DNA from 2 places in the Pseudoalteromonas sp. 23_GOM-1509m genome. Region 2 is predicted to be linked to the other one. Evidence: predicted binding sites of a transcription regulator. Region 2 holds the regulator's gene; the other holds the start of a gene.
What was found. Region 2 encodes MetJ, which represses methionine synthesis genes. Its sites were predicted from a motif close to TAGACGTCTAGACGTCTA; they were not measured.
Positions count from the first base shown of each region.

Region 1: N523_RS0116975 (homoserine O-succinyltransferase) is a predicted target of MetJ. The motif match lies at 5,034-5,051, and genes of this name have one in related genera.

Region 1 covers NZ_KI912434.1:292,705-309,748, forward strand. Annotated here, with positions in the region: gene N523_RS0116960 (hypothetical protein) at 1-58, opposite strand, end outside; gene metH (methionine synthase) at 309-2,939, opposite strand; gene N523_RS0116970 (homocysteine S-methyltransferase family protein) at 2,950-4,020, opposite strand; gene N523_RS0116975 (homoserine O-succinyltransferase) at 4,010-4,957, opposite strand; gene ettA (energy-dependent translational throttle protein EttA) at 5,182-6,855, shown strand; gene N523_RS0116990 (PilZ domain-containing protein) at 6,993-7,355, shown strand; gene N523_RS0116995 (histone deacetylase family protein) at 7,413-8,321, shown strand; gene N523_RS0117000 (hypothetical protein) at 8,378-9,055, shown strand; gene pdxR (MocR-like pyridoxine biosynthesis transcription factor PdxR) at 9,059-10,522, opposite strand; gene N523_RS0117010 (GNAT family N-acetyltransferase) at 10,628-11,203, shown strand; gene N523_RS0117015 (FMN-binding negative transcriptional regulator) at 11,203-11,790, shown strand; gene cyoE (heme o synthase) at 11,870-12,754, opposite strand; gene cyoD (cytochrome o ubiquinol oxidase subunit IV) at 12,764-13,120, opposite strand; gene cyoC (cytochrome o ubiquinol oxidase subunit III) at 13,120-13,752, opposite strand; gene cyoB (cytochrome o ubiquinol oxidase subunit I) at 13,749-15,737, opposite strand; gene cyoA (ubiquinol oxidase subunit II) at 15,740-16,693, opposite strand; gene N523_RS0117045 (hypothetical protein) at 17,022-17,044, opposite strand, start outside.
Region 2 covers NZ_JADO01000011.1:57,373-74,416, forward strand. Annotated here, with positions in the region: gene N523_RS0104900 (methyl-accepting chemotaxis protein) at 1-1,590, shown strand, start outside; gene N523_RS0104905 (gamma-butyrobetaine hydroxylase-like domain-containing protein) at 1,661-2,035, opposite strand; gene hslU (HslU--HslV peptidase ATPase subunit) at 2,101-3,429, opposite strand; gene hslV (ATP-dependent protease subunit HslV) at 3,442-3,960, opposite strand; gene N523_RS0104920 (SPOR domain-containing protein) at 4,041-4,568, opposite strand; gene priA (primosomal protein N') at 4,589-6,772, opposite strand; gene rpmE (50S ribosomal protein L31) at 7,003-7,218, shown strand; gene N523_RS0104935 (malic enzyme-like NAD(P)-binding protein) at 7,743-8,984, shown strand; gene metJ (met regulon transcriptional regulator MetJ) at 9,054-9,374, opposite strand; gene metB (cystathionine gamma-synthase) at 9,573-10,820, shown strand; gene metL (bifunctional aspartate kinase/homoserine dehydrogenase II) at 10,870-13,215, shown strand; gene N523_RS0104955 (penicillin-binding protein 1A) at 13,264-15,738, opposite strand; gene N523_RS0104960 (pilus assembly protein PilM) at 15,870-16,949, shown strand; gene N523_RS0104965 (PilN domain-containing protein) at 16,937-17,044, shown strand, end outside.

The sequences.
Region 1 (17,044 bases), on a different contig from region 2:
TTTCAACTGCTGCACCGTAATATTCAAGAGATAGCTGATCTTCCGTAATTGTCTGCATTATAATTCCTTAATTAGAGTAACTAAAACTTAGTATTCTTTATGCTTAGTCCAAAAAATTAATACCTAGACTACACGTTCAATTCATTCAATAGTCACATCTAATGCCTATTATGTAAACAATTGAGTTATCGATATTTATTGCGATAAAAAGATACAAAAATAAAAAACGAGCCTAACTTGGCTCGTTTTTGTTTTAACTGATAGCTGACAGCTAAAAACTGACCGCTTCGCTATTTAACCACTTCGCTTTACTCCGGCTCATACCCCAAGTTAGGCGATAACCACCTTTCGGCTTCTGCGAGCGTCATATTTGTTCGCTTAGCGTAGTCTTCTACCTGATCCTTCTGTATTGCAGCAACGGCGTAGTATTTCGCTTGTGGGTGTGAAAAGTACCAACCCGAAACCGCAGCACCTGGCCACATGGCGTATGAGCTGGTGAGCTGCATACCAATGCGCTTTTCGGTATCGAGTAGTTGCCAAATTTTCTTTTTCTCGGTGTGCTCTGGGCACGCTGGGTAACCCGGTGCTGGACGAATACCTTGGTAATTTTCGCGGATTAGCTCATCGTTACCCAGGTTTTCATCCGGTGCATAACCCCAATACTCTTTACGCACTTGTTCGTGCAAGTATTCGGCAAACGCCTCAGCGAGTCTGTCGGCTACGGCTTTTACCATTATTTTATTATAGTCGTCTTGCTTGGCATCGAACGCATTGGCGAGGTCGTCCTCTTCTAAACCGCCTGTTACCGCAAACGCACCAAAGTAATCGGGTGTGCCTTTTGGCGCAATGTAATCGGCTAGGCAGTAGTTAGCAAAGTCGGTTTTTTCGGTTTGCTGACGTAAATGGCATGAGGTAGTTAATAGCTCTTTTCGCGTTTCGTCGGTGTAAATTTCTATATCATCGCCCACACGGTTAGCTGGGAATAAACCAATAACACCTAATGGCTGCAAAGTGCCTGACTTTTCAAGCTCATCGAGCATGTCGTTGGCGTCTTTAAACAAGCTTTGTGCTTGTTCACCCACTACTTCGTCGGTCATTATGCGCGGATATTTACCGGCGATTGACCAGGTCATAAAGTACGGCGTCCAGTCTATGTATTTGCGTAGAGTCGCGATTGATACATTTTTAAACTCGGTCACGCCCAGCTTTTTCGGCACGGGTGGTGTGTAGTTATCCCAATCGAGCTTTGCAGCATTATCGCGGGCGCGCTGTATGGTAACTGGTTTTGAGCGCGGCTTTTTGCGTGCTTGTTGTTCGCGTACTTTGTCGTACTCGGCGGTGGTTTTAGCTAAAAATTCTGCTTTATGCTCTTTTGATAATAAATTAGACACCACACCCACGGCGCGGCTGGCGTTATTTACATACACCACGCCTTTGTCGTACTGCGGCTCTATTTTTACTGCGGTATGCGCTTTTGAGGTGGTTGCCCCACCAATCATGAGCGGTAGCTCAAAGCCTCGGCGTTTCATTTCTTTGGCTACGTGTACCATTTCATCAAGCGATGGGGTAATTAAACCTGAAAGGCCTATAATATCGGCTTTTTCGTCAATGGCGGTTTGCAGTATTTTTTCGGCAGGTACCATTACCCCAAGGTCGATTACTTCGTAGTTATTACATTGTAGTACTACGCCTACGATGTTTTTACCTATGTCATGCACGTCACCTTTTACGGTAGCCATAACAATTTTACCGTTGGTGGCGCCTTCTTCTTTTTCGGCTTCAATGAATGGGTCAAGGTAGGCCACTGCTCGCTTCATCACACGAGCCGATTTAACCACTTGGGGTAAAAACATTTTACCGGCACCAAATAAATCCCCAACCACGTTCATGCCATCCATGAGTGGCCCTTCAATGACGTGAATAGGTTTATCGGCGCCAGCACGGCACTCTTCTGTATCTTCATCTATAAAGGTGGTTATGCCTTTTACAAGGGCGTGCTCCAAGCGCTTCTCTACAGGCCAAGTGCGCCATTCTAAATCTTCTACCCGCTCAGCTTGTGCCATGCCTGAATATTTAGGCGCAAGTTCAACAAGGCGCTCGCCCGCACCTGAGTCGGTGTTAAGAATTACATCAGTAACTGCTTTACGAAGTTCCTCGGGGATGTCGTCGTAAACCGCAAGCTGCCCTGCGTTTACTATGCCCATATCCATACCCGCTTTTATAGCATGGTATAAAAACACCGAGTGAATCGCTTCACGTACTGGGTTATTACCTCTAAACGAAAACGATACGTTTGATACCCCACCCGACACTTTACAATGGGGTAAGTTTTGCTTAATACGGCGGGTGCCTTCAATAAATTCTACGGCGTAGTTGTCGTGCTCTTCTATGCCGGTGGCAACGGCAAATATGTTGGGGTCGAATATAATATCTTCTGGCGGGAAGCCAATTTCATCAACCAAAATACGGTAGCTGCGCTCACAAATTTCAAACTTACGGTCTGCAGCATCGGCTTGGCCGTCAGTATCAAATGCCATTACAACAGCGGCGGCACCAAAGCGTTTTATAATTTTAGCTTGGCGTTTAAACGGCTCTTCTCCCTCTTTAAGCGATATTGAATTTACAATGGCCTTGCCTTGAATACACTTTAAGCCTGCCTCTATTACTTCCCATTTAGAGGAGTCGACCATAATAGGTACTTTAGAAATATCAGGCTCTGAGGCAATTAAGTTTAAAAACTTCACCATGGCCGCTCTTGAGTCCAGCATGGCTTCGTCCATGTTGATATCAATAACTTGGGCGCCATTTTCTACTTGTTCGCGAGCTACATTAAGGGCGGTCTCGTAGTCTTCTTCCATGATCAAACGTTTAAACATGGCCGAGCCAGTTACGTTAGTACGCTCGCCGACATTGGTAAATACTGCAATTTGTTGGGTCATTGGCGGCTCCTTAATTTAAGTTACAGGCTTCTAGGCCTGATAAACGCATACGCACTTCAAGCTCAGGTAATTTTCGTGGTGCTGTGCCTTCAAGCCCTTTGGCAAAGGCACGAATGTGCGCAGGCGTAGTGCCGCAGCAACCGCCAACAATATTAATAAAGCCCGATTTACCCCAATCTATGATCTCTTTTGCCATGTCGTCTGCTTCTAAGTCGTATTCTCCAAACTCATTGGGTAAGCCCGCGTTAGGATGAACAGAGACAAAGGTTTCGCACACACGTGATAGCTCTTCAACGTATTGGCGCAGTAAATCTGGCCCAAGGGCGCAATTTAAGCCAATTGAAAGCGGCTTAATGTGACGAATAGAGTTATAAAATGCTTCGGTGGTTTGCCCTGAAAGCGTACGGCCTGAGGCATCAGTAATAGTACCTGAAATCATCACTGGCAATGTGCGCCCTGCTTGTTCAAACGCTTCTTCTACTGCGAACGAGGCGGCTTTTGCATTAAGCGTGTCGAATATGGTTTCGATTAAAATAATATCTACACCGCCCTCCATAAGCGCAAGGGTTGACTCAACATACGCAGTCACTAACTTATCAAAGGTGATATTACGATAACCGGGGTCGTTTACATCCGGCGATAACGAACAGGTTTTAGACGTTGGCCCTAACACACCGGCTACATAGCGCGGTTTTTCTGGGGTTTTGGCGCTAAATTCATCACATACAGCGCGGGCTAACTTAGCCGACTCTAAATTGACTTCACGGCTTATGCTCGCCATGTCGTAATCTTCCATCGAAATGGTGGTAGAGTTAAAGGTGTTAGTTTCGATAATATCGGCACCGGCGGCTAAAAAGCTGCGGTGTATATCAGTAATAATTTCAGGCTTGGTTAGGCTTAATAAATCATTATTACCTTTAATAAGCACGTGCCAATCTTTAAAACGTTCACCACGGTAGTCTTGCTCTTCAAGCTTATGCGCTTGGATCATGGTTCCCATTGCACCATCTAAAATTAAAATACGCTGTTTGAGCGCAGCACTCAGCTCTTGATGCTTATTGTTTTGAGGATTATTCGGCATAGTTGTTAGTCCTTACGTCTTGGCTAACTAAGTTAATATCATAGGGTGTGGTTTGGTAAACGTAATAATTTAACCAGTTTGAAAACAGTAAAAACGCGTGGCTTTGCCATGTTTTAGACGGTTGTTTGCTGGCATCGTCATCAGGAAAATAGTTTTCGGGCTTTGGCGCATCAGGGCTTTTTTGTAAATCGCGTTCATATTCGGCTTTTAAACTGTCGGCATCGTATTCGGGGTGGCCGGTAATAAATACTTGGCTGCCCGATTTATTTTTAAGTAAATACGCCCCGACTCGTTCAGAGCCCGCTAATACCACCAGCTCTTCACAAGCGTTTATTTTATTTATATCTATGTGGCCATAGCGTGAGTGCGGCACTAAAAAGGTATCGTCAAAGCCGCGGGTAAGTGCACCATGGGCAAAGTAGCATTGATGGGTAAACACCCCACACAGTTTATTTTCTTTTAAATCGCGCTTTAAATTATAACGGTGATATAAAGCCGCGTGGGCAGCCCAGCACGAAAACAAAGTAGAGGTTACATGCTGCTCGGCCCAATCAATAATCACTTTGAATTCTTCCCAATACGCCACTTCTTCATACTCTAAATGTGCCAAAGGCGCACCGGTAATTAATAGTGCATCGTAATTATTGTTTTTCACTTCTGAAAAGTAACGATAAAAGGTATCTAAGTGTTGCTCTGAGTTACTACTGCTACGATGCGTGTCAAGGCGCAGTAGCTCTACATTTACTTGCAGCGGAGAATTAGCCAACAAGCGAATAAACTGTACTTCGGTTTCTACTTTATTAGGCATAAGATTAAGAATAGCCAAACGCATAGGGCGTATTTCTTGCGTTTTTGCACGCGTTTTTGGCATTACAAACACGTTTTCATGACGTAAACGTGCAATAGCTGGCAATTCGTCTTCTACTGTAATTGGCATTCTTAAAGCTCCTGCTCATAAAAACCGAGAATTAATACGCTCTCATTATGAACAGAATGTCAAAAATATCAACCTCTAGATGTATAGATGTCTAAATGAAATTTATTCACGCGGTTTGTACAAATTGAATATGTACTTTAAAACAGCCCCATTCGTTGACTGTTTCACCTGTGAGCCACTACAATACAGCATTGAAATTTTTATTATTATTGAAGGCTTCTTCCATGGTTTTACCTGATAAGTTTATATTCTCGATGAGTCGAGTATCTAAGGTTGTGCCACCAAAACGCACTATCTTAAAAGATATTTCGTTGCATTTTTTCCCTGGTGCAAAAATTGGTGTGCTAGGTCTAAATGGTTCTGGTAAATCATCATTACTACGCATTATGGCAGGTGTTGATGAAGATTTTGAAGGTGAAGCTCGCCCTCAACCAGGCACTAAAATTGGTTACTTGCCGCAAGAGCCTGTTTTGGACGAAAGCAAAACAGTTCGTGAAATTGTTGAAGAAGCTGTGGGTGAAGTAAAACATGCCCTTAACCGCCTTGACGAAGTGTATAACGAATACGCAATGGAAGGCGCTGACTTTGACGCACTGGCAAAAGAGCAAGGTGAATTAGAAGCGATTATTCAAGCGCATGATGGTCATAATATCGATAACGTATTAGAGCGTGCTGCCGATGCACTGCGTTTACCTGAGTGGGATGCTAAAATTGAGCACCTATCGGGTGGTGAGCGTCGTCGTGTTGCTATTTGTCGTTTGTTACTTGAAAAGCCAGACATGCTGATTCTCGATGAGCCAACTAACCACTTAGATGCTGAGTCGGTTGCCTGGTTAGAGCGCTTCTTACATGACTACGAAGGCACCGTTGTGGCAGTAACGCATGACCGTTACTTCCTTGATAATGTTGCTGGCTGGATTTTAGAGCTTGACCGTGGTGAAGGTATTCCGTGGGAAGGTAACTACTCGTCTTGGCTTGAGCAAAAAGATGCCCGCTTACAGCAAGAGCAAAAATCTGAAAAAGCACGTCAAAAATCAATTGCACAAGAACTTGAGTGGGTGCGTTCAAACCCTAAAGGTCGTCAAGCTAAGTCAAAAGCGCGTATGGCACAGTTTAGCGAGCTACAACAGTCTGATTACCAAAAACGTAACGAAACCAACGAATTGTTTATTCCACCTGGCCCACGTTTAGGTGACCAAGTATTAGAAGTAAACAACTTACGTAAAAGCTTTGGCGACCGTGTTTTAATTGATGATTTAAGCTTTAGCATGCCTAAAGGCGCTATTGTGGGTATTATTGGTGCCAATGGTGCAGGTAAATCAACGCTATTTAAAATGCTAAGCGGTGAAGAGCAGCCAGATAGCGGTAATATCAGCATTGGTGAAACAGTAGAACTGGCAACTGTTGATCAGTTCCGTGGCAACATGGACGAAAGCAAAACGGTATTCCAAGAAATCTCTGATGGCCAAGATGTACTAAAAATTGGTAACTTTGAGTTCCCAAGCCGTGCTTATGTTAGCCGTTTTAACTTTAAAGGTAACGATCAACAAAAGTTTGTTAAAGACTTATCTGGTGGTGAGCGCAACCGTTTACACCTAGCTAAGCTGTTAAAAGCAGGCGGCAACGTAGTGCTACTGGATGAGCCAACCAATGACTTGGACGTTGAAACATTACGTGCTCTTGAGAATGCTATTTTAGAATTCCCTGGTTGTGTCATGTGTATCTCGCATGACCGTTGGTTCCTTGACCGTATTGCTACACACATTTTAGATTACCGTGACGAAGGCCAAATTAACTTCTTTGATGGTAACTACACTGAGTACGAAGAGTGGCTTAAAAAGACCCTTGGCGCAGAAGCTGCACAGCCTAAGCGTATTAAGTACAAAAAAATTGGCTAACAGCCACAGTGAATAAGTTAAAAGCCCTGCATTTTATGCGGGGCTTTTTTATGCGAGCTATTTTTATCTTTGAGCAAATTGGCGTGTTGAGCATTACCAGCTATGCTTATTATAAATAACAACTTTATAAGATTATTATGCAAAACCGTCGGCAATTTTCTCGTATTATGTTCTCTACAGCAGCGCAATTGGAAACGGCTAGCTCCCAGTATGCATGTACCCTATTAGATATTTCTTTACATGGTGCGCTTATTACTAAAAGCGATGCCTTTACAGGCAACAAAAATGACGAAGCAATATTACGTTTTACCTTGCCACAAAGCGATATTGAAATAAAAATGCCGGTGGTTATTCGTCATATAGAAGAAAATCATATTGGTCTTAAATGTCATAACATTGATATAGACAGCATTACGCATTTAAAGCGCTTGGTTGAACTAAACCTTGCTGATGAAACACTATTACACCGCGAGCTTGAAACGCTTATTTACCAAACATAAATAGACGCACTGCGTGAAGTTGATTACCATAACCAAAAATAATTAAACGACGCAGATATGAGTTTAAATCCCAATCTACCTTTAGTTTATCATCCTAATTACTCGTTTAGTTTTGATCCCAAACACCGCTTTGTAATGAGTAAATTTGCACAGCTACACCAGCATGTTAAAACCCTTGGGCTTGCTGGCAGCAATATCCTAGAGCCACCACATGGTCGTGTTGAAGAGTTAGAAATAGTACATTGTGAAAACTACATTCACGATTTATGGCATAACCGCCTAGATGAAAAAGCCATGCGCCGTATAGGCCTACCTTGGTCACAAGCACTAATGAACCGCACATTTACCGCCCCATTAGGGACACTGCAAACTGCGCGCTTAGCACTTAAAAATGGGCTTGCGTGCCATTTAGCGGGTGGCACTCACCATGCCCATAGTGATTTTGGCTCGGGTTTTTGCATGGTGAACGATTTAGCTTTTACCGCACAAACGTTAATTCAAAATCGTGAAGTCACCAACGTACTGATTTTTGATTTAGATGTTCACCAAGGTGATGGCACCGCAGCCATGCTGGCTCATCAACCTTATGCGTTTACCTGTTCAATACATTGTGAGAAAAACTTCCCATTTAGAAAGTCCCCTAGCGATTTAGATATTGGTTTAGCCAATAATATGCAAGACGCTGAATACTTAGGTATTGTTGACGATACCCTGCAATTTTTATTAAACGAGCTTAACCCAGATCTGGTTTTGTATGATGCTGGGGTGGATATTTGGCAAGAAGATGGCTTAGGTAAACTGGATATTAGTTGGCAAGGAATAGAAAAGCGCGACCACTTAGTGCTTAAGCGTTGTCTTGCAAATAACACCCCGGTGGCCACTGTGATTGGCGGAGGTTATGACAGAGATCATCAGCGACTAGCAAAGCGCCATGGCATTGTTATTGAGCAAGCAGCCAGTTTTTAAATAAAAAATACATAAACTAAGCTACACTTTAAGCTTATAAGTAGATTGAGGTTATTATGCGGTTATTCACTTTTATATTGTTGTTTTTTAGTTTTATTGTGCCAATAAGCGCCCACGCAGACACCGAAGAGCCACCAGAACTTCCGCCATTAAACCCCAAGTATGAAGCAGAGCATGCCATGGTATTAGTTAATAAGGGTTCAAGTGTATACGCGATTAACATTCCAAGCTTTGAGCTTCCTTATGATATGCATGTTATGTACAAGGTAGATGTATCTGATATTCCATTTTTAGATTTAGTACGTGACGCTGAGTTAGTTACCGTAAAATCAAAGCCGTTTAATATTCAACGCTTAATGCGAGGCGAAGAAGTCGCGATAACCGCAGATGTGTATCTTGGAGATTTTAGACAAGGAGGTAGCTTAGTTTACAGTGATAAATTAATAGAGCTTAGCGAGCAGTTATTTACTCGTGAGCTAACTGATTTAAGCCCAGCCTCAAAATGGCAACAGTACGATATGGTTACGCTAAAAAATAACGAGCGTATTTATATTCACCAAATAACTCAGCCACCAAGCTATCATCATATTATGTTTGTTGATTTAAGTGGTGCCTGTTTACAAAAGTTTCGCACCTCAACTGAAGTGCCCTCTGCTGGTGAGCTCAATTATAAATTTATAAATTGTGGCACATTGAAACCGATGTTTTATGATGCTGAAAGCTTGAGTAAATAAGCTTTATTTGAAAACGTGTTCAGCAATCAATTCAAGTCCAGTTTGCATCGCCAAAGTTGATTGCCCAGCAAATCCTAAACGTACATAACTATGTTGCTTAGGTATTAAGCTACGTTCTGAGTCTTTAAAGTAAAATTCAGGCTCAACCTGTATATACACACCTTTACTTTGCAGTACTTGCTTTAATTGGTCCACCGGTTCATTTAAATTAACCCACATAGCCATACCACCATCAGGTTTTTTATACTCAATTGGCAAACCTCGTGATTGCAATAACGTTAATGTTTTATCCATTGCTTGATAACGCTGTTTATAATGTTTGGTCATACGTTTTAAATGGCGCTCAAACGCACCTTCTTGCATAAAATGGGCAACAGCTAACTGCATAACTACATCATTTTTATGGTTCATTAACTGCTTCCATGCTGTTAACTGTGCAATTACTTTAGGATCTGCGCAGATGTAACCTATTCTCGCAGCGGAAAACATAATTTTAGAAAACGTAGACAAATAAATAATAATTCCGGCAGGATCGTCAGCCGCCATAGGCTGTAAAGGCTGACAACGATAATGGAACTCGTGATCATAATCATCCTCTATAATCATTACCCCATACTCATAACATAACTGATAAATTTGCATTCGTCTGGTTGGTGACAGCGTCACTGTTGTTGGGTATTGATGCAGCGGCGTTAAATACAGTAACTTGATGGCTACACGTTTGAGCTGGGCTTTTAAGTCATCAACGCACAAACCGTATTCATCTTGTTTTATATCAACTAACTGTGCACCACACGCTGAAAATGCTTTGCGAGCAGGCGGGTAACCTAAGGTTTCGGTTGCAACATAATCGCCTTTATTAATAAAGACTTTTGATACTAAAAAAAGCGCTTCTTGAGAGCCATTACACATAAGGATGTCGGCTGTTTTTAGGTTTCGTGCTTTGTGTAAATAATGACTAATTTGCGATTTTAAATTAGGCTCCCCAGCCACATTACCATAGTGAAATTGGCTGGTATCTAAATGATTAAACACATGACTTACGGAGCGTTTAAATTCTTTATAGGGGAAACGTGTTAAATCGGGTAAGCCTCCAGCAAAGTTATAAGCATAGTGATTTAAATCCATTATAGGTTCTGGTGCCGTAAGCGTGGTAGCAAATCGATACGGCTTAGGAGTCAATTCTTGAGACTGAACTGTGTTTATACTGTTTTGAATAGGCAATGTATTGGTAACGCTGTAGCCTGATCGTTCATAGGATTCCAACCACCCTTCTGCGACAAGAAGTTGTAGAGCATTCATTATCGTATGGCGGTTTAATCCGTATGCTTGTGCCATATCGCGTGCAGAGCTGAGTTTGCTACCAGCGAGAATATCCCCTTTTATAATCGACTCCCTAAGTGCATCTGCAATTTGCAGGTATTTAGCTCTACTCTGGCTAGTGAGCTTTATATTAAGTGGCTGCATAACACCTTCTAAACTGGTATAGGTAAAAATTAAATTCTGGTTGTTTTTAATAAACCAATAAAGCGTACATTTGTTATGAATAAATAGCAAAATATGGGGCTTATAATGTTCACAACGCAAATTCATCAAACCAACAAGGTTGCCTTAGAGCCACTTAAACTCAAACATCTCGAGGGTCTATATCAAGCAGGTAAACATCCACAAATTTGGCAGTGGGTATTAAGTAATTACGCACAAACTCAAGTTAAGTTGGAGCAATGGTTTACAAATAGCGCGCAGTTTAATCAAAACGAGCAAGTGGTATTTGCCATTATTGATAAACATTCACAGCAAGTTGTTGGCACAACCCGTTTATTTAGGTTAGACAGTGACAACTTAAGCGCTGAAATTGGCCATACCTTTATTAGCTTCACTGCACAGCGGACATACGTAAATACGCATGCAAAATATTTACTTCTGAGATATGCATTTAATCAGCTTAATTTAGTACGGATTAGCTTTAATACCCATGAGCACAATCAACAATCACGCAATGCAATTGCCCGTTTAGGCGCTAAGTTTGAAGGAATCGCCCAAAAAGACCGACGCCTAGAAGATGGTTCATATCGCAACACCGCAAAATTCAGCATTATTGACGAACAATGGCCAGCTATAAAGTTACGACTTGAGGAGCTATTATAATGTACCCACCCGAGCACTTTATGCAAAAAAATACCGAGCAATTGCATGCGCTTATTAATAACTTTCCATTAGCAACAATTTTTATGCCCTGCTCAAATAGTCAATTAAATAACATTTGTCATGTACCTATGTTATTCAACTCTTTAGAAAATATGTTTATTGCACATGTAGCAAAGTATAATCCACTATCAAAGCTTGATAATAAACAGGTGAATTTACTCTTTAATAGTGACAATTGCTATTTATCACCCTCCTATGCGGATAATCAAACATTGCCTAGCTGGCTTTACGCATCGGTGTTAGTGACTGCAAAAGTACATATTATTAAAGATGAGCTAAAAAAGAATCTCGTAATGCGAACCCTCACTAGTCATTTTGAGAAAACATTTGAGCCTGAGTGGAAAATTGATGAAGTGCCTGAGCAGCATCGCAATACAATGTACCAACACCTGAGTTTTATAGAGCTTACGCCAATTCACTGGCAAGGTAACTTCAAACTCAGTCAAAATAAATCTGCCACTATAAGAGATAAAATAAAACAAAGTCTGGTAGATGCTAATAAGCACTCAATAGCAGCCTTGTTTTAAGGACGAAAAAAGGCTCCTCGCAATGCTCAGAGCCTTTGGTTAACTTTGGGAATTAACTCGGTTCATTGATCGTTTAAGATCAGTTTAGCGCCACTAGTTGTGGCGCAATTGTTTGATAATCTACCGCCATGGCAATACTCAAAGCGGTAATATTAATAATAGAAAACGCAAACACTTGCCGTGCCCAACGGGTGGTGTCTATGTTGTAGCGATATCCTCTAAGTGCCATGAGTAACCACCAAAAACTCGTAATACAGGCAACGGCCATAAAGGCAGCACCGGTATAACCACTAATTGGCAATAGCATCACCACTAAAGCATATACCGCAATATAAAGCACAATATGGCGCTTAGCTTTGTTAACACCTTGCGCCACGGGCAATACTGGAATATTAGCGGCTTGATAATCTTTAAAGCGAAAAATAGCAATCGCATATGAGTGAGGCATTTGCCACAAACTAAACATCACCAACAGTATTAATGCCCCCATATCGAACACACCCGTAACGGCGCAATAGCCAACAACAGGTGGAACTGCGCCCGACAGACTACCAATAAAGGTGCCGTAAACAGAGTTGCGTTTCATGTAGAGGCTGTACACCCCTACATAAATGACATAGCCAAAGGCGGCAAAAAATACCGCCGCTTGCGTGGTAAAGGCGATTAATAAGCCAAAGCCAATTAGCCCTAATAACACGCCATGGCTTAAAGCGGCTTTTGCAGACATTTCGCCCGTTACAGTTACACGTGAGCGAGTACGTGCCATAGCAACATCAATGTCTCTATCAATAACATTGTTTATGGCACATCCCGATGCAACAACAAGCGATAAACCAACCAAGGTAACCAACATTAACCATGGGTCTATATCACCGCGGGCGGCAAGTAAAAAACCACCGGCAACGCTGATCAAATTCCCCATAATAATACCTGGCTTAGTAACAGCTAAATAACGACGAAACATCTGAAACCTCTAATACATCATCATTGCGTTTGATTCATAAATGATCCAAACAGACAGTCCAACCACCATGACGATGATCAACGCGCTAAACAAGAAGGTAAAGGTATTCGCTTTGCCTTCATCGGTGGTGAAATTAAGGTGTAAAAAGTATTTTAAATGCACCCAAATTTGCACGATTGCAAAAGTAACGATACTCCAAAGCGTGGTGACTTTTGAAAAATCGCCCTCCATCACCATCCAAAATGGAATGGCCGTTAAAATCACTGACAAAACAAAACCAATAAGATAGGTTTTAACACTGCCGTGTGACTGATCATGATGTTGGCTTTGCATTTGCGCTAAAGCATGCGTTTCGCTATGGCTCATTACATTGCTCCCATTAAATAAACAACGGTAAATACACAAATCCACACAATATCTAAAAAGTGCCAAAATAAGCTTAAGCAACTTAAGCGCGTGACGGTTTGTTTACCTAAACCGCGCTTGATCACTTCTATCATCATTATGCTCATCCAAATAAGGCCTGCAGTTACATGTAAGCCATGCAAACCCACTAATGAGAAAAACGACGTTAAAAAAGCACTTTGCTGTGGGCCATTGCCATGAACAATTAAATGATGAAATTCATAAATTTCCATGCCAATAAACACCGCGCCTAAACAAAAAGTAACCGCGAGCCAACCAAGCGTCAGCGCCTTTTTTTGCCCTTGAGCGGCAATCATGGCAAAACCAAAAGTGATACTACTAATAAGTAGCGCCGCAGTTTCTACGGCAACAAAATCAAGCTCAAAAATATCTTTGCCCGATACACCACCTGCGGTGTTCATATAAAGCACTGCGTAGGTTGCAAAAAATGAGGCAAATAAAAGGCAATCGGTCATTAGATAAAGCCAAAAGCCAAAGATTGTATCGCCAGAGGTATCGTGATGTTCATGCGTATGACTTACGCTATGAGGCTCTAAATTTACATGGCCTTGAGTTGCAGATAACGTACTCATGCGCTTACCTCCTTCGTGTTACTGGCAATATGCGCGCCTTCAATTTGTAATATTTCGTCGTTTTGCACGTAGTAATCAACATCGCAGGTGTAAGCACGGTTAATAAACAGCGCAATCGCACCAATAAAACCAAGCCCTGCTAGCCACCAAATATGCCAGATCATGGCAAAACAAAACGCCGTTAAACTCGCAGCAATAAGCACACCCGATGCGGTATTTTTTGGCATATGAATTGGGCTATAGCTAGATTTACCTTGATAAGCTAGGCCTTTTTCTTTCATGTCAGTCCATGTATCAATATCATCAACATGCGGGATTTCAGCAAAGTTATAGTATTGTGGCGGTGATGACGTTGACCATTCAAGGGTGTGACCGTTCCAAGGATCGCCGGTGGTATCATCAAGCGCTTCGCGGTTTTTAAAGCTCACATAAAGCTGAATAACTTGGCAAATAATACCGAACATAATAATCACGGCACCCACTGCAGCAATATAAAGCCAGATATTCCAATCAGGATTATTTGAGTGGTTTAAGCGACGTGTCATGCCTAAAAAGCCAAGTACGTACAATGGCATAAAGGCTACGAAGAAACCGATTAACCAACACCAAAATGATGCTTTACCCCAACGTTCATCAAGCTTAAAGCCCATTGCTTTGGGGAACCAAAAAACAAAACCAGCTAAGTAGCCAAATACTGCGCCACCAATAATGGTGTTATGAAAATGAGCGATTAAGAATAAGCTGTTATGCAATACATAATCGGCACCAGGGATTGCTAGTAATACCCCCGTCATACCACCAATACTGAAGGTAACCATAAAACCAAGCGTCCACAGTACGGGCACAGTAATGCGCAAGCGACCACGGTAAATAGTAAACAACCAACTAAATAACTTAACCCCAGTAGGGACAGCAATGACCATGGTCATTACCCCAAAGAAGGCATTTACATTGGCACTTGAACCCATAGTAAAGAAGTGGTGTAACCATACAATAAAGCCAAGAATAGAAATGGCACCGCTGGCATATACCATCGATTTATAACCAAATAAACGTTTACCAGTGAAAGTCGACACTATTTCAGAGAAGATACCAAAAGCTGGTAATACTAAAATGTATACCTCTGGGTGACCCCATGCCCAAAACAGGTTGATATACATCATGGCGTTACCGCCTGCTTCATTAGTGAAGAAGTGGAAATCTAAATAACGGTCTAGCGTTAGCATGGCGAGCACTGCGGTTAAAATTGGAAATGATGCCGCAATTAAGATATTTGCCCACGTACATGCCCATGTGAAAATTGGCATTTTCATCAGAGTCATACCAGGGGCACGCATTTTAAATACTGTCACTAGAAAGTTAACAGCGGTTAATAGCGTACCGAGCCCCGATATTTGCAAGGCCCAAATATAATAATCGACCCCCACCCCAGGGCTAAAGGTCAACTCCGACAACGGTGGGTAAGCAACCCAGCCTGTTTTAGCAAATTCACCAAATATAAGTGATAAATTTATTAAAATGGCGCCACTAGCGGTAAACCAAAAACTTAAATTATTTAAAAATGGAAAAGCCACATCACGGGCACCAATTTGCAGTGGTACAACAATATTCATTAAACCAATCATAAATGGCATCGCCATAAAGATGATCATAATAACGCCATGAGCGGTGAATATTTGGTCGTAATGCTCTGGCGGCAGATAGCCTGGCGCGCCACTGGTAGCAAGCGCTAACTGCGCACGCATCATAATGGCATCAGAAAAACCACGAAACAGCATGATTAGTGCTAATAAAATGTACATAACGCCTAAGCGTTTATGATCAACCGAGGTGATCCAGTCACGCCAAAGCACACCCCATTTTTTATATTTTGTTATTAGCCCAGCTATAATAAGCCCGACAACAGCAATCACCGCCATAGTAACCATGATAATAGGTTCATGAAACGGAATTGCATCTATAGATAATTTACCTAAAAACGACATGATTATTCCTCGCCCTGGCTGTGTGATGATGGCATTGAATGATTACCCATTGCTTGATGCTCATTACTCATCTGCTGATGTTTACCCATGACATGATGTTTTTTATTCATATCGCCATGCGCCTGCATGTATTTCATCACTATGGTATGAAATAAACCGTCATCAACCTTGCCATAATAAGCAACTGGGTTGTTCTCACTTGCTTTTGCAAGCTCAACATAATTGGCATGAGTAAGGTTATTAGCGTTAGTTTTTACCTGTTCAACCCACTGGTTGAAGTCAGCTTTGGTTGGCGTTGCGATGGCATTAAATTTCATACCAGTAAAACCCGCGCCACTGTAATTAGCCGAAAAGCCTTTAAACGTGCCTGGCTCATTAGCAATTAAATGCAGCTTAGTTTCCATGCCCGCCATTGAGTAGATTTGACTACCTAACTGGGGAATGAAAAACGAGTTCATGGTACTTTCTGAGGTGATTTTGTATTCAACCGGAACATTAGCAGGAAATACCAATTCGTTTACCGTAGCAATACCTTGTTCAGGGTAAATAAATAACCACTTCCAATTAAGTGACACCACTTCAACAGTTAAGTGTTCACCTTTACCCTCTATCGGTTTATAAGGGTCAAGCTCTTGAGTTGACTGCCAGGTGATCACACCTAAAATAACAACAATAACAATAGGAACCGCCCATACAACAGCCTCAATCTTATTAGAGTGAGCCCATTTTGGTGCGTAAATTTCATGGTTTTGTGTGTCTCTGTATTTCCAAGCAAAATACAAAGTCATCACAATAACGGGGATCACAACTAACAACATAAGCACAGTGGCGATGATGATCAGATTTTTCTCATCAATACCTATCTGCCCTTTTGGGTCGAGTACCCCGCCATTACAGCCTGATAAGATCAGCGCCATACTAGCTAAAGCAATATTAAAAAGGTTACGAATTAACAAGGGACTATCCTAAAACCTAAAGAGTTTTTATTAGCTGCCAAAAATACTTAGCAACGATATTTGATAAAAACCCAAGTTAATTAAGATTGAATTACAATAATGCAGAGCGAATGCAAGCATGAAGTATTGACCACTGGCTTAATAGTAAACACCTAGCAGAACCAACCCAGCTTTTTTAAACACATTAATATAACGCAATAAAAATTAACTTGGGTGAGGTGTGGTTGGCTGAGAGTGTGTAAAAAACACTAAGCTACAATGAAAGTAATCATTATTTACAGCAAGAATAAATAATTAGATACCACAGGTGTAACCTATACCCATAAAATTAATGGGTAAACAGACAACCTG
Region 2 (17,044 bases):
TTAAATATTGCTACGGCTCAGGTCAATCAATTTTCTACGTTAGCCCAACAGTACTATGACGACTTTCAAAATGTTGTAAAACTACAGCGTAAAATCGGGTTGCACCCAAAAGACGCTTTATATGGCGAGCTGAGAGAAGCAGTTCATAAAATAGAAACATTGCTTAGTGAGCAAAATAATTACCAATTACTCACCACTATGCTACAGCTGCGTCGAGCTGAAAAAGATTTTATGCTACGTTTAGATACCAAGTATTTAGATCGATTTAATAAATTAGCAAGCGAGTTAAAACAACAAGTAAATGCTGCAGAGCTACCCAATAATACACGTAATCAATTAGCCTCGTTAATGACCAACTACCAAAATAAATTTACTGCATTGGTAGAGGCGCAGGTGGAATTAGGCGTCGATTTAAATTCGGGTGCCCTAGGGAAAATGAGAATAAGTGTTAAGAAAAGTGATGAAGTGGTTACTTTGATCACTAATGCGACTAAAGAGCAAGTAAGTGAAACGGCGCAGCAGGCGCAATTATTAGCAATAGTCATTTTTATAATTGCTAGTATCATCGTTATGCTACTTGTGTACTTGACCAGTCGTTCAATTATCCAGCCTATTGAAAAAGTTTATCAAGCAATAGATAAGATAAGACAAAACAATGACTTAAGCTTGTTTATAGAGCATAAAGGGAAAGATGAAGTAACGAGGATGACCATAGACTTTAATAGTTTAATTAGTGACTTTAAAGATCTCATCTACGAAGTAAATACGGCTCTAACAACGCTTAATATAGCAACAGGGAACCTATCTGAAACAACCTCAGCGACTAGCTCTGGTATGCAAGAGCAATTACATGAAGCGGATATGGTAGCAACCGCTGCTACAGAAATGCAGGCAACGATTCAAGATATTTCACACAATACTGAAGCCGCCGCTAAAAAAGCTGAATCGACCAATGTAAGCGCCCAGCAAGGTCAGGTTGAAGTAGAGTCAACTATTAAGCATATTAATGCCTTATCTGATTCACTTGGTAAAGCTTCCAGCGTGGTGTCTCAGCTAGAAAAAGATGGTGAAACCATAGGTTCTGTACTTGATGTGATACGTGCGATTGCAGAGCAAACTAATTTACTTGCTTTAAATGCTGCCATTGAAGCGGCGAGAGCGGGTGAACAAGGTCGTGGCTTTGCGGTTGTTGCAGATGAAGTGCGCTCACTTGCACAGCGTACGCAAGAGTCAACCAGCGAAATAGAAGGCATTATTAACACCCTACAACAGCGTACTCAAGAAGTTGTGAGTATCATGCACCAATGTCGTACTCAAGGTGGCGAAAGTGCTACACAAGCAACAAAAGCGGGTGAGCTGCTAGGATCAATTACTATTGATGTGCAAACTATTATGGAAATGAGTACACATATTGCTACTGCTATTGATGAGCAAAGTCAGGTGGCTTCTGAGGTAAATAAAAACGTGGTCCGTATTCGAGATATTGCAGAGGGGGCTGCGGCTCACTCACAGACTAATGCGCAAACCAGTGAAGAGGTCTCTGAGCAAGCAAGGGTACTTCATCAAGCGATTTCAAAATATAAGGTTTAACTACTAACAGAAAAAAGTGGCTTAATTGCCGCTTTTTTCTCATTCACAGAGTATAAGTTCAGACTAAATACTAGGGGACAAACTTTATGGGTACGCTGTCTTTGTTGTTTTCATGTTGTTTAACACGCTCTAAATACGTATCCCATAAGCTTGTTTGTTCAGCTTGTAACTTAGCAAAATATTGCCAGCTGAACAGCCCGCTGTTATGGCCATCGTCAAACTCTAAACGTAACGCGTAATGCCCTACCGGCGTAATGGTTTTAATGCCCACTGCTTGTTTATTTAGTACTAACTTCATAGGCTCAGATCCATGGCCTTGAACCTCTGCTGAGGGAGAGTGTACCCGTAAAAACTCAGCGCTAAATATAACCTCAGAGTGATCATCAAAATAAACATCTAAATTTTTACTCACACTATGATAGTGCACTTTTGTAACTTGTTTCATCGTCATCTCGCTTACAAAAAAGCCTCCATATTGGAGGCTTTTAGTATAACTGTTTGTGTTTTCAATTAAAGAATAAAACGACTTAAGTCTTCATCTTCAACTAGCGCACCTAAGTGTTTTTCAACGTAGGCGGCATCAATAACAAGGCTTGAACCCGCTTTTTCAGAAGCGTCATATGAAATCTCTTCCATTAGCCTTTCCATAACTGTATGAAGGCGACGCGCACCGATATTTTCGGTTTTTTCGTTTACTTGCCATGCTGCCTTAGCAATACGCTCAATTGCGTCGTCGCTAAATTCAATAGCGACTTGCTCTGTTTTGAGTAGCTCGCGTTGTTGCTCAGTAAGTGACGCGTGTGGCTCCGTTAATATACGTTTAAAGTCATCGGCTGTGAGTGCTTCAAGTTCAACACGAATAGGTAAACGGCCTTGTAACTCAGGGATCATGTCTGATGGTTTAGACATTTGGAATGCGCCTGAGGCAATAAACAACATGTGGTCAGTTTTTACCATGCCGTGCTTAGTATTAACGGTAGAGCCTTCAATAAGCGGAAGTAAATCACGTTGTACACCTTCACGACTTACATCTGGGCCTGAGGCTTCACCACGTTTACAAATTTTGTCTATTTCATCAATAAACACAATGCCGTTTTGCTCTACTGCAAAAATGGCCTGTTCTTTTAATTCTTCAGGATTAACCAGTTTACCGGCTTCTTCTTCAGTAAGTAACTTAAACGCTTCTTTAATTTTAAGCTTACGCTTAGTGCGTTTATCACCACCCATGTTTTGAAACATTCCCTGTAACTGGTTGGTCATTTCTTCCATACCAGGAGGAGCCATAATTTCAATATTAGGTTGAGCTTGGGCTAAATCAATATCAATTTCTTTGTCATCTAATTGGCCTTCGCGTAACTTTTTACGAAACGATTGGCGTGTCGATGAATTTTCATCGCGCTGAACTTCACCGTATTGATCTTTCGCTGGAGGCAGTAATACATCTAATATACGTTCTTCAGCCGCTTCTTCAGCGCGATGTTTGAACTTTTTAGTTTGTTGCTCTCGTGTCATTTTAATTGAAACATCAACTAAATCACGGATGATAGTTTCAACTTCTTTACCGACATAACCTACTTCTGTAAATTTAGTGGCTTCAACTTTAATAAAAGGTGCATTGGCAAGCTTTGCTAAACGACGAGCAATCTCAGTTTTACCTACACCCGTAGGGCCAATCATTAAGATATTTTTTGGCGTTACTTCTGCGCGTAAGTCTTCGTTTAACTGCATACGGCGCCAGCGATTACGAAGGGCAATAGCAACCGCTTTTTTCGCTTTAGCTTGGCCAATAATATGTTGGTCTAGCTCATGAACAATTTCTCTTGGGGTCATATCAGACATAGCGAGTTCCTATTACAATTCTTCGATAGTTTGGAAGTTATTCGTAAATACACAGATGTTGCCAGCAATTGTTAGACTTTTCTCTACAATTTCACGAGCACTTAAGTCGGTATTTTCTAATAAGGCGGTTGCAGCTGATTGCGCAAAGTTACCGCCGCTGCCAATTGCGATTAGGTCGTTTTCTGGTTGCACCACGTCACCGTTGCCGGTGATAATTAGCGAAGCTGTTTCATCAGCAACAGCAAGTAAAGCTTCAAGTTTACGCAGGGCACGATCGCTACGCCAATCTTTAGCCATTTCTACAGCCGCTTTAGTGAGGTTACCTTGGTGCATTTCTAGTTTGCTTTCAAAACGTTCGAAAAGAGTAAAGGCATCAGCAGTGCCGCCAGCAAACCCAGCGATAACTTTGCCATTATAAAGGCGTCGAACTTTTCGGGCATTGCCCTTCATTACTGTGTTACCAAGAGATACTTGGCCGTCACCACCAATAACAACTTTGTCATCACGGCGTACACTTACGATTGTAGTCATGTTATTCCTCATCATCGCGCTGCAAGGGGCAGCGCGTAAAAAACGATTATGAAGAGGTTATATGGGTGAATGGTTTAAATTCAAGTCCAGCCCCAAATTCCGCAGCCGACAATATTAATTCGTTTAAGTTTGTTCTTGTCACTTTCTGCATGACGCTTGGTTTCATAAGGCCCTAAACGCACTTTGTACCAAATACCATTGCTGCCTGTGGTTTTTTTGATTTCTGAAATTAATCCTGCAAAGGCTATTTTAGCTTTTAAGGTTTCAGCTTGCTGATGGGTTCTAAATGAACCACATTGCATGACATAAGGGCCTTTTTGTTCAAGTTCTTTTACTTCAACCTGAATCTCATGCTCTTTAATTTCTTTAATAAATTTAGGTGGCCGCGGTTTAGCTATTTCTACTTGTTTTTCGGGTGTTGGATTTGCTTGCTTTTCAACAAGCTCTGGATCGGCATTGTTTTTAACAAACCAGAGTCCGTATGCAAAACCACCGACTAGTAACAAGGCAATAATGATTAACAAAAACGGGAAGGGTTTTTTAGCCGGCTCTTGTTTAGTGTTTTTTCTATTTTTTGGTTTTTTATTAATATAATCGTGCTGTGCCATGGTGTTATATGTGGCCTTACCTAAATCATGTCTGTAGGGTCTACGTCTAAACTCCAGCGAACTTTTTGTGCAAGTTTGCTAGTGCTGAGATAATCAACCATTTGCGCGAGATACTGATGTAGTATGCGTCGATCTTGCGCTTGAATATGTAATTGAAAACGATACATTCCCGCAATTTTTTCTAAAGGCGCGGGGATCGGTCCGAGCAATTGTATACCAGATACCCCATTGACAGGAACCAAATCCGTGAGAAAGTCGACGACTTGCTTTATGTTATGCCCTTGTGCGCGAACAATTGCCATACTCGTAATAGGTGGCAACTGTGCATCACTTCGCTCAGTGAGTGCAAAGCGGGCAAAATCTTGATAGCCATTATTAACTAAGTCTTGTAATAGCGGGTGCTCAGGAAAGTGCGTTTGTAATAATACTTCACCGGGTTCGCCAGAACGTCCCGCGCGTCCTGCAACTTGTGTTACTAATTGTGCTAAATGCTCAGTAGCCCTAAAGTCACACGAATACAAACCACTATCGACATCTAAAATAAGTACTAAGCTAACATCAGCAAAATGGTGACCTTTTGCCAGCATTTGCGTACCAACTAAAATACGTGCGCCGCCTTGGTTTATTTCATCCAGTGCTTTTTCAAGGCTACCTTTACGCCGAGTTGAATCACGGTCGATACGGCTGATCGGGGTGTCTGCAAATTCACTACTCAAAAACTCTTCTATTTGCTCGGTGCCTTTGCCGTTAGGAAAGATTTGCGTACTACCACAGTCAGGGCATTGATGTGGTACATGATATTGATCGCCACAATGGTGGCAAATCATTTGGCCTATTGCCTTATGAAAAGTCGCACTGGTGCTGCAGCGGTTACATTCACTCAACCAACCACATTCATGACAAATCAAGGTAGGAGAAAACCCACGGCGATTTAAAAATACCATCACCTGCTTTCCCCTATTCAGGTGCTGGCGCATTATTGCAAGACTGGCATGTGCAATACCGGCTCGATCAGGCTGACCTTTCATGTCGAGCAGCTTAAACTGATTATCGGTGGCGGTTTGTGCGCGCTCACTTAATGTAAGCAACTGGTATTTGTTATTAATAGCTTTATGCAGTGTTTCTAGTGCTGGCGTAGCGCTACCCAAAATAAGTGGAATTTGATGCTGATAGGCACGATACGCAGCTAAATCACGGGCATGGTAGCGTAAAGTGTCTTGTTGTTTAAATGAGGCATCATGCTCCTCATCAACCACAATCATCCCAAGCTTTAAAAATGGCAGAAAAATACTCGAACGGGTGCCTATAACAATGGCACAACTGCCTTTTTCGCAAAAACGCCATGTTTGTAGACGTTCGTTATCGGTTAATGCCGAGTGCCATAACATAATAGGAGTGTCAGGAAAGCGACGTCTAAAACGATTGACCGTTTGAGGCGTTAGCCCGATTTCAGGAACGAGCACTAACGCCTGTTCGCCACGTTTTAATACTTCTTCTAGGCATTGCAGGTAAACTTCGGTTTTTCCGCTGCCAGTGACACCTTCTAGCAAAAAGCTATTAAACCCCGTACTTTGATTAATTGCAGTGCAGGCAATGGCTTGCTCTTTATTCAAACGAGGCTTGCTGCCAACCGTTGGCGAGGTATGTTGCCATTGATTGTCGTGCTCAATGGTTTGAATTATTAGCTCTTTATCTAAAAGGGTATCAATGGTTTTTTTATTAAACCCGAGGGCTTTGAGTTCGGTTAATGATGATTTACCGGACGCTGATAATTGCTTAAGCAAATTAAGCTGTGTTTTAGCTTTTAAAGACGGTAAAAGTGCCCCCTTTTCGCTTAATGTCACCATGTTTATACTGGTTTTATCAGGGCACTCACCTTGGCGCAGTGCACTGGGCAATGCAATATGAATAGTTTCACCGAGTGGATAGCAATAATAACGCGCTGTAAATTTCAGTAGCTCTAAATGCTGCGCAGATAACACCGGTGAGTCGTCAATAACTTCAATAATAGATTTTATTTTGCCTTCGGGGACTGCTGTTTCCGTTTTTAAGCTAAGAATAACTGCTACTTTACGTTGATTACCAAAAGGGACTAACACGCGCATACCAGGCTGTAATTGAGTCAGCGGTACTAATTGCTCATCCACTTTATAATCAAAGGTGCGAGGCAAGGGGACTTTTATTGCAACTTCAGCAAAACGCATAACAACTCAACCAATTAACGTAATGGTTTAATGTACTAAAAATAGCATTAAAAGCCTACCGACAAATCAGTAATGAATAGGTGTTTGCCGACTTTTTAGCAAAAAGGGTAATTAAAGCTTGTGTGCGTGCGGGTTGTTGGATAAAATTCGCGACCAATAAATTTGTTTTAACGACGTATGGTGCCAGACTTCGGGTTTGGAGAGCGATGCGGCCTTAACTAGAGGTTCCTATGAAAGAAGGTATTCACCCTAAGTACGAAGTAATTTCTGCAACTTGTTCATGCGGAAACAAATTCGAAACTCGTTCTACTCTGTGTAAAGACATTCACTTAGACGTATGTTCTGCGTGTCACCCGTTTTACACTGGTAAGCAAAAGATTTTAGACACTGGCGGCCGTGTTGATCGCTTCAACAAGCGCTTCGGTGCACTTAGCAGCAAAAAATAATTTTTTGTTTCTATGTAAAAAAAGCACCTTAGGGTGCTTTTTTTGTGGCCAAAATTTACTTTCCTACCTGCTTTCTTAGCAATTTTGTATTTATTTTTTTTGCATAACTATTTCCTGTTCTTATTCTGAGTATGCATAAACATTTGCAGACAAAACAGCCAATATTCTCTATATTTTTATTTGTTAAACTTTAAAGATGGTACTCAAATGCAGGTAACGTGAGGTTATTTGTGTTTAAAGTTAAATAAAATTCGGTATTTCACTATTTTAATTTAAGACTAAAAAATACGCTTTATAAAAATAGAACAAGGGCAAAAAGTACCTGTATTTTTCATTTTTATGACGAATTTATATTTTAAAAATGTCAGGATAATCTAGGGAAGTTGCTGATAAATCACTTAAAATTAACAGTTCTAGCATATAACAGGATAGACCTGATATTGCTTGGAATTTAAAAATAATAAAGGTATCGTAGATTAAAACTACCTCTCACTTTAACTTAAATTGCAGGATATAATCGCGTTATGTCAGATTTTCGTGAACAAGCACTACATTACCATGCCCATCCCGTTCCAGGTAAAATCAGTATTGAGCTGACCAAGCCCGCTGAGACGGTTAAAGACCTCGCGCTCGCATACAGCCCCGGTGTCGCAGAACCTGTTCGTGAAATTGCCGCTGATCCAGCAAATGCCTACAAATATACTGGTAAAGGAAATATGGTTGCGGTTATTACTAACGGCACCGCAATTTTAGGCTTAGGTAATTTAGGTCCACTGGCTTCAAAACCCGTTATGGAAGGTAAAGCGCTACTATTTAAGCGTTTTGCAGGGTTAGACTCTATAGATATTGAAGTTAAGCACCGTACTACCGAAGACTTTATTAACACGGTGGCTAATATTGCCGACACCTTTGGTGGAATTAATTTAGAAGATATTAAAGCGCCCGAGTGTTTTGAAATAGAAAAAGCGCTTATAGAGCGTTGTAGCATTCCTGTTTTTCATGATGATCAGCATGGTACGGCTATTGTAACGGCTGCGGGTATGCTAAACGCGCTGGAAGTACAGGGCAAAGCAATTGAAGATGCAATTATTGTATGTTTAGGTGCCGGCGCTGCAGCTGTTGCCTGTATGGAGCTTTTAATTAAGTGTGGCGCGTTGCGTGAACATATTTATATGTTAGATCGCAAAGGAGTTATTCATACGCGTCGTGATGACTTGAATGAATATAAGCAATTATTTGCAAACAATACCGATAAACGTACTTTACAAGATGTAATTGAAGATGCCGATGTGTTTGTGGGTGTATCGGGCCCTAATTTATTAGCCCCTGAAGATTTAAAATTAATGGCTGATAGACCCGTGGTATTTGCTTGTTCAAACCCCGATCCTGAAATCGATCCGCAATTAGCACACGCTGCACGTAACGATTTAATTATGGCTACAGGTCGCTCTGATTATCCGAATCAAGTTAATAACGTATTGTGTTTTCCGTTTATTTTCCGTGGTGCGTTAGATGTACGTGCCAGTGAAATAAACGACGAGATGAAAATTGCTGCTGTAGAAGCAATCCGCAGTATTGCTAAAGAGCCCGTACCGGCTGAAGTGCTTACTGCCGCAGGCATCGACAAATTAGAGTTTGGTGCTAAATATATTATACCAAAACCAATGGATCCACGTTTGTTACCACGTATAGCTAAAGCGGTTGCGCAGGCGGCGGTAGACTCTGGCGTTGCACAAATTGATATGCCAGAAAACTACATGGCGTAATTGTTAAGTGTAAATTAGCGCAAAAAAAAACCTCAGCATTTGCTGAGGTTTTTTTGTATAAAGACCCTTCTAGTCTTCATTTAAAATAGGCACTTCTAGTCCCATTTCTTGCATTATTTTCTTCACTTCTTCAGGTACTTTTTCTGCGTTATCTTTACGCAAATCATCATCATTAGGCAGCGGTTGCCCGGTAAACGCATGCAAAAACGCTTCGCATAAAAGCTCGCTATTTGTTGCATGACGTAAGTTGTTTATTTGACGACGAGTACGTTCATCAGTTAATACTTTTAATACATTTAGCGGGATCGAAACGGTGATCTTCTTTACTTGTTCGGATTTTTTCCCGTGTTCTGCGTATGGGTGAATATATTCACCATTCCATTTAGCCATAAGATGTATCGTTGCCTCAGATTATAAATTGCTCACACAGCATCAAAGCGTGTAAATATGCGTGAAATTCTATCGGTTTAAAAAAGATAGTCAAATACTAGTTATTTAGCTATCTAGACATTTAAATGTTTTGACATCTTAAATTGCATGCGCTACCTTTTAGACGTCTAAACATCCAAATTAGTAAAGGTAGCGAAAATGAGTGAAAAAAATAAGGCAACAATTGCTGTTCGTAGTGGAATAGAAGCCGACAAACAGCATGGTGCGGTTGTTCCACCGCTTTATTTATCAACAACTTACTCATTTGCTGACTTTGATACAAAGCGTCAATATGATTATGGCCGCAGTGGTAACCCTAATCGTGACATTTTGGCTGAGGCGCTCACGGAGCTTGAAGGTGGCGCTAAAGGCATTATTACCGCAACAGGCATGGCAGCCGTTCACCTAACAACACAATTACTTAATAGTGACGATACGTTAGTGATCCCTCATGACTGTTATGGGGGCAGCTATCGCTTATTTACTTCGCTAGAAAAGCGCGGCTTATTAAAACTAGAAGTGGTCGATTTTACCAAAAGCGACAGTTTGACACGCATCCTTGCTATTAAACCTAAGCTGATTTGGATTGAAACACCTAGCAATCCTATTTTACGCTTAACAGATATTAAAGCGGTAACTGATACAGCTAAACAGTGTGGTGCACTGGTTGCCGCCGACAACACATTTTTATCGCCAGCATTACAAAACCCGATTAAGTTTGGCGCTGATATTGTGGTGCACTCAACCACAAAATATATCAATGGCCATTCAGACGTTGTTGGTGGCGCGGTTATCGCAGCGACTGCTGAGTTAGGTGAAGAGTTAGCGTGGTGGGCAAATAACATTGGCATCACCGGCGCGCCATTTGATAGCTATTTAACGCTCAGAGGCTTACGTACTTTAAACGTGCGTTTAAGGCAACACCAAGAAAATGCACTCGCCATTGCACAGTATTTAGAACGCTCCCAGTTTGTTGCCCAAGTTTACTACCCAGGTCTTGAATCACACCCTCAACATGCGCTAGCTAAGGCGCAGCAGCTTGGCTTTGGTGCTATGGTTAGCTTTGATATAAAAGGCGATATAAACGATGCTGCAGCGTTTTTAACGCGCTTAAATGAATTTAGCTTAGCGGAATCATTAGGTGGAGTAGAAAGTTTGATTTGTCACCCTGCGACTATGACCCACGCCGGCATGGACGCAACCGCGCGTGCAGAAGCCGGAGTAGGCGACACGCTTATTCGTATTTCGGTGGGAATTGAAGATGTAAATGATTTACTCGCTGACTTAGACAGGGTATTTAATTTGGTGCGCCCAGGACAAGCCGATCCCGGCCTATCGGCAAAAAGTGGTGCTAGTGAATCATTTGGTTCAGCAAAGTTAAACGCGGCGCATCCGGCGTTATGGTAGTGCATACCAATCTTCAAAATACAAAACATAAATGCGAGTCGGTATTAATATGGTAAATCAGGTTCATAAATTTGGTGGTTCGAGTTTAAGCTCAGCGGATCGCTTTAAAAGTGTCGCAAATATTATTTTAACTCATGCTCAAGCTGGGGATTGTGTGGTGGTATCGGCTGCCGGTAAAACCACCGATACCTTAGTTAAACTGTGGCAAAGCTATCAACAGCAAGACACTCAAGCTATTGCTGATATTGTATTGCTATTGAGTAACCATCAAATAGCTCTGATTGAGCAATTATTAATAGCTAACGCTAAGCACCATGCGCTTGATTTACTTGAAACTGAGCTCAGTATTATTACCAAGCAGACTAAGCAAGGAACATTAGCTGAAGCTGCGTTATTAGCACATGGTGAATTGTGGTCTGCAAGGTTACTAAGCGCTTACTTAGAACAGCTTAACGTTAGCGCTTGTGCCCATGACGCTAGGCAGTTATTTACGTTAGATACCGGACAGCTGCAGCATGCTAATAATCAGCAGCAGTGCTTAAAAGCCATACAGACGAGTAAAATTAATGTAGTTACTGGGTTTATTGCGGCTGATTTACATGGTGAAACAGTGACCTTAGGGCGAAATGGCAGTGATTACAGTACCACTTTATTAGCGCGGTATTGCAATGCTAAAAAAGTCTCTATTTGGACTGACACTCAAGGTGTTTTTAGTACTGATCCGCGTAAGGTTGCTAATGCGGTTAAGTATGCGCGAGTGTGCCGTGATCAAGCGAATTTATTAGCGAGGTTAGGTAATCCAGTATTACACGCTAAAACATTATCGCCATTAAAAGATACCGATATAGAATTAGTTGTTCGCAGTAGTTACGATCCTCAAGGCAGTCATACCGAAATAGTTAAACTAGGAATGAGTAAACAAAAACGCTTTTTAACCACAGTAAATAATGTTGATTTACTCATTGTTGATGATCTGAGTGAAGGCGAAGTAGCACATGTTAGCCAACTTATTCAGCATAGTTTGCATCACTTTGAACACGAAGGCGAAATCTACTTACTAGTCCCTGCGTCAGCGACACATCAGGTGGCTAATTATTTTGCTGGCCGCGCCAATATTAGTGAGTCAAACTTAAATGGGGTGGCGATTATTGCACCTGATCAAGAGGTAGCGCCGCTTGGTAAGCAAAGTGAAGCCTTATTACAAACACAATCTATCCAGCCTCGGTTTACCCATTACGGTGAGGGATATACGTTACTATTAACCGATCAAGTACTTGAAAGTGATGTGCTGAGCCTGTTACATGACAAGCTCATTAATAAAGCACAAGAAATAGCTTTAATTATTGCAGGACTTGGTAATGTAGGTGCTGAGTTTATGCGCCAATTACCTGCTCAACTAGCACGCTTATCAACTGATTTTAACGTCAAGTTAGTAGCGCTTTTACGCTCAGAGCAGATGCTGGTGAATGCTAATGGATTAGACTGTGAAAGCTGGCAACTTCAATGGGAAAACCATGCAAGCTCCTATAAACAAGCCGATTTATTGTCATACATAGATACTCTTGAGTATGAACATAAAATAGTGATCGACATTACCGCCAGTGAACATTTTAGTCAGCTTTATAGTAAGTTAGTTGAATTAAACTGCCATCTAATTAGTGCTAATAAATACGCGGGAACCGCATCGCTTTCGTGGTATCAAACACTACGTGAAAGCCTTGCTCAACGTGGCTTACATTGGCGTTATAATGCAAGTGTAGGGGCCGGACTACCGATTAATTTTGCCTTGGCTGATTTACAAAATAGTGGCGATAAAATAACGCGAATAGAAGGCGTGTTTTCTGGCACACTGTCATGGTTATGCAGTATGTATGATGGCAGTAAAGCGTTTTCAGATTTAGTTCTAGAAGCACAAGCTTTGGGATTCACAGAGCCTGATCCTCGAGAAGACTTATCTGGACGAGATATGCAACGTAAGTTGCTTATTTTAGCGCGTGAATTAGGTATTGAATTGGAACTTGATGACATTTCTTTATCCGCTTTGATGCCCGATGAGTTAAGTGCAGGCAGCTGGAATGACTTTATTGATAATAAGGCTCGTTTAGATGCATTTATTGAGCAGCATGCGCAAGCGGCTCAGCAACAAAATGCTGCACTGTGCTACACTGGGTTATTAGAGTTTGAAAACAACACGCTAAACGCTAAGGTAGGGATTACCTATGTACCAAAAAGCGAAGCGGTTGCGAATTTGACCCCTGGCGATAATATTTTTGTGATTAATACCCAGTGGTATAACCAAAACGCATTAGTGATACAAGGCCCCGGTGCGGGTAAAGAAGTGACTGCTGCTGGCGTTCACTCTGACTTATACTGGTTGGTACAAAATATTAGTTAGACCATCAAAAAGGCCGCTAATTTGCGGCCTTTTTACTGTTCGCTATATTTAAAATAGCTCTTCTTCAGTTTTAGTGTTTTCTTCAAATATATCACTTGGTTGTGATAACACATACTTGGTAGGAGCGGTGCCTTTTTCAAAGTATTCAAAACGGCTGGTGTAATCGTTTTTATGACTTAATAATCCGGTTTCTAAATCAATACGAATAGAAACTAAGCCTTCAGGTGGTTCGATGGGCGCAGCAGGTTTGCCATCCAGTGCGGCGCGCATAAAATCAACCCATGCAGGCTGAGCTGTTTTTGCGCCTGACTCAGCACCTGATATTTGACCACTTCCTAAGTTGTTATTGTAGGTTGAGCGTCCCAGTGTATTACCTGGGTTATCAAAGCCAACCCAAACTGATGTCATCACATCGCGGTTAAAGCCACTAAACCAAGTATCTACAGAATCATTAGTCGTGCCTGTTTTACCAGAAAGATCGCGACGTTTTAGCGCTTGTGCACGCCAGCCTGTTCCACTCCAACCGGTTTTATGTGACCAGCTACCGCCACCCCAAATAGCACTATTCATTGCGCTGGCAATTAAAAATGCATTTTGTTTAGAGATGATCTGCGGCGCACAATTTGGTGCTACTTGCTCACCTAGCATTAGCGAGCTAGGTGTTGTCGTTTCATCATCACAAATAATGGTGGGATTGGTTTTAAATAACGTATTACCCATTGCATCTTGGATTTGTGAAATAAAGTACGGCTCAATTAGGTGACCGCCATTAGCAAAAGCACTCATCCCACGAGCTAATTCAAGCGGCGTAATGGATGCACTGCCTAATGCCAGTGACTCACTACGATTTATATCTTTATCGTCAAAACCAAATTTTAATAAATGATCGGCTGTTCTTTGCAGTCCAACGCCCCTTAATAAGCGTACGGAAATTACATTCTTAGATTGGGCTAAAGCACGACGAATGCGAATTGGGCCATTATAAATAGCTGGGCTGTTTTTTGGTCGCCATGCAACGCCTTGGCTCTTATCCCATTGATTTATAGGAGCATCATTTAAAATTGACGCTAGTGTGTAGCCTTTTTCAAGCGCAGCTGAATATATAAACGGCTTAATATTTGAGCCTACTTGGCGTTTAGCTTGTACAGCTCGGTTATATTGGCTTTGTTCAAAACTATATCCACCAACAATGGCTTTTATGCGCCCGTCTTGTGGGTCTAAAGAAACAATGGCGCTCGCCGCTTCAGGTATTTGACTTAAAATATAGCTATTATCGTCATTTTTGCGCAGCCATATTTGCATGCCTGGAGTTAATATATCGCTTGCTGTTTCAGGCGCAAAGCTTTGGCGATAGCGTGTAATAAACTTACGTGCCCATTTTAGGTTATCCCAAGTAAGGGTTGTGCGCTCGCCGCTTTTAAGTATAACTTCAGCGCTTTTATCGCTCACGCTTAACACCGCAGCCGTTTTTAAAGGGCCAAATTCATTAACAGTTTTTAAAGTGTTTAATAATTTCGACTGCGTTAATGGCGGCTCTGTTTGCGGATCCCACAATATGGCTTCAGGGCCTCTAAAACCATGGCGCATATCGTAGGCATGTAGGTTATTAACTAGAGCTGTTTGTGCTGCTTTTTGAACATCTGATTCAACAGAAGTGTACACTTTAAACCCTGAGTTATAGGCTTTATCTATACCGTAGCGTGACACCATTTCTGCTCGTACCATTTCTGAAATGTACGGCGCATATAAGTCAATTTCAGCTCCATGAAAATACGCGGTAATTGGTTGGTTAGTGGCTTCGTTATACTGCGCTCTTGAAATATACTTCTCTTCAAGCATTCTTCCTAACACCACATTTCTTCTTGCTTTAGCACGTTCTGGATTACGAATAGGATTAAGTGCCGAAGGAGCTTTTGGTAAACCAGCAATCATTGCCATTTGCGCAAGAGTTAACTCTTTTAGTTCTTTACCATAATAAACTTGCGCCGCAGCACCAATACCAAAGGCACGATTTCCTAATTCTATTTTATTTAGGTAAAGCTCAAATATTTCATCTTTTGAGAGGAGGTTTTCGATATGAATGGCAATAAATATTTCTTTTACTTTACGAATGTAGGCTTTTTCTCGTGTTAAAAAGAAGTTACGAGCTAATTGCATGGTAATAGTACTGGCACCTTGCTTTTTCTCACCAGTAGAAATAAGTACTAGCGCTGAGCGCACAATACCAATTGGATCAATACCGATATGATCGTAAAAGCGGTTATCTTCAGTTGCCAAAAAAGCCTGCAATAAAGGCTGGGGAATTTGGTCTATAGTTACAGGGATCCGTCTTTTTTCACCAAATTGGTTGATTAAAAGCCCATCTTTAGTAAATACTTGCATAGGCGTTTGTAATTGCACGTTTTTTAAAACTTGCACGCTGGGAATATCGGATTTAACGTAGTAATAAAGGCTGAGCAATGTAATTAGTGCAAGTAATGCACAAATGATCAAAAATTGTAAAGTTCTTTTTAATAAAATCACTGATATTTCCCTAAACGGACTCCCAATTACAGGTTGAGACTGCTAGTATATATTGATTAAAAATTGAATAATATTTTTTAAGATATAAATTATAACTTGTTTATTATTAAAACAAAGGCAAAGTTGCAAACATGCTAAGTCAACTAATAAAAAAACCATCACCAATGATGGTAGGTATTGATATTGGATCGCACTCTATCAAGGCCGTACTTTTAAGTGAAACAGAAACTGGGCTTCGACTAGAAGCACTTGCAATTGAACCTATGCCAAAAGGCGCTATGAGCGAGCGTAATATTCAAGATATTGAAGCAATTGGTAATGTGATAATCAAGTTAAAACGAAAGCTACCAAAGTCGCTAAAATTCGCGTCTGTTGCCGTCTCTGGGCAAACCGTGATTACTAAAGTTATTTTCATGGATGTTTCCTTAAGCGACGCTGAATTAGAGTCGCAGATTGAAATTGAAGCCGACAGCTTAATTCCTTACCCACTAGATGAAGTGAGTCTTGATTTTGAAAAGCTCTCTACAAATAGTGCTGACCCGAGCAAAATAAATGTACTGCTCTCTGCCGCTAGAACCGAAAGCGTTGAAGCCAGAGTCGGTGCGTTAAGTGCTGCGAATTTAACCGCAAAAGTAGTGGACGTTGAAAGCTATGCGCTAAGTCGCGCTATGGATGTTTACTACCAACAGTTACCATCAGATGCATATGACAAAACGGTTGCAGTGGTTGATATTGGTGCTGTACTCACCTTGGTGAGTGTAGTGCAATCTGGTGAGACAATTTATACCCGTGACCAAGTATTTGGTGGCGACCAATACACAAATAGTATCGTTGCTTACTACAACAAAGGCTTTGATGAAGCTGAAATTGGCAAAACAACCGGTGATTTACCTCCAAACTATACATTTGAAGTGTTAGCTCCTTTTCAAACATCGTTACTCCAGCAGGTTCGTCGTGCTGTTCAAATGTTTTTAACCACCACAGGTAAAGAACAATTGGACTATATTGTATTGACGGGCGGCTCAGCGATGATTAAAGGCATTGATAGATTGCTGATTGAAGAATTAGGAATACACACAGTTGTTGTTGAACCATTTGATAAGATGGAAATATCTCCTAGAGTTGATCGTAATATAATACAGCGTCACCGCACTCAATTTGCAATTGCGACTGGCCTGGCGTTGAGGAGCTTTTCATCATGCCACATATAAATTTATTACCTTGGCGTGAGCTACAGCGTGAGCAGTCTAAAAAGAAATTTATAACACTTCTTATGGCTGTGGTTATCGTCTGTTTTGCTGGTATG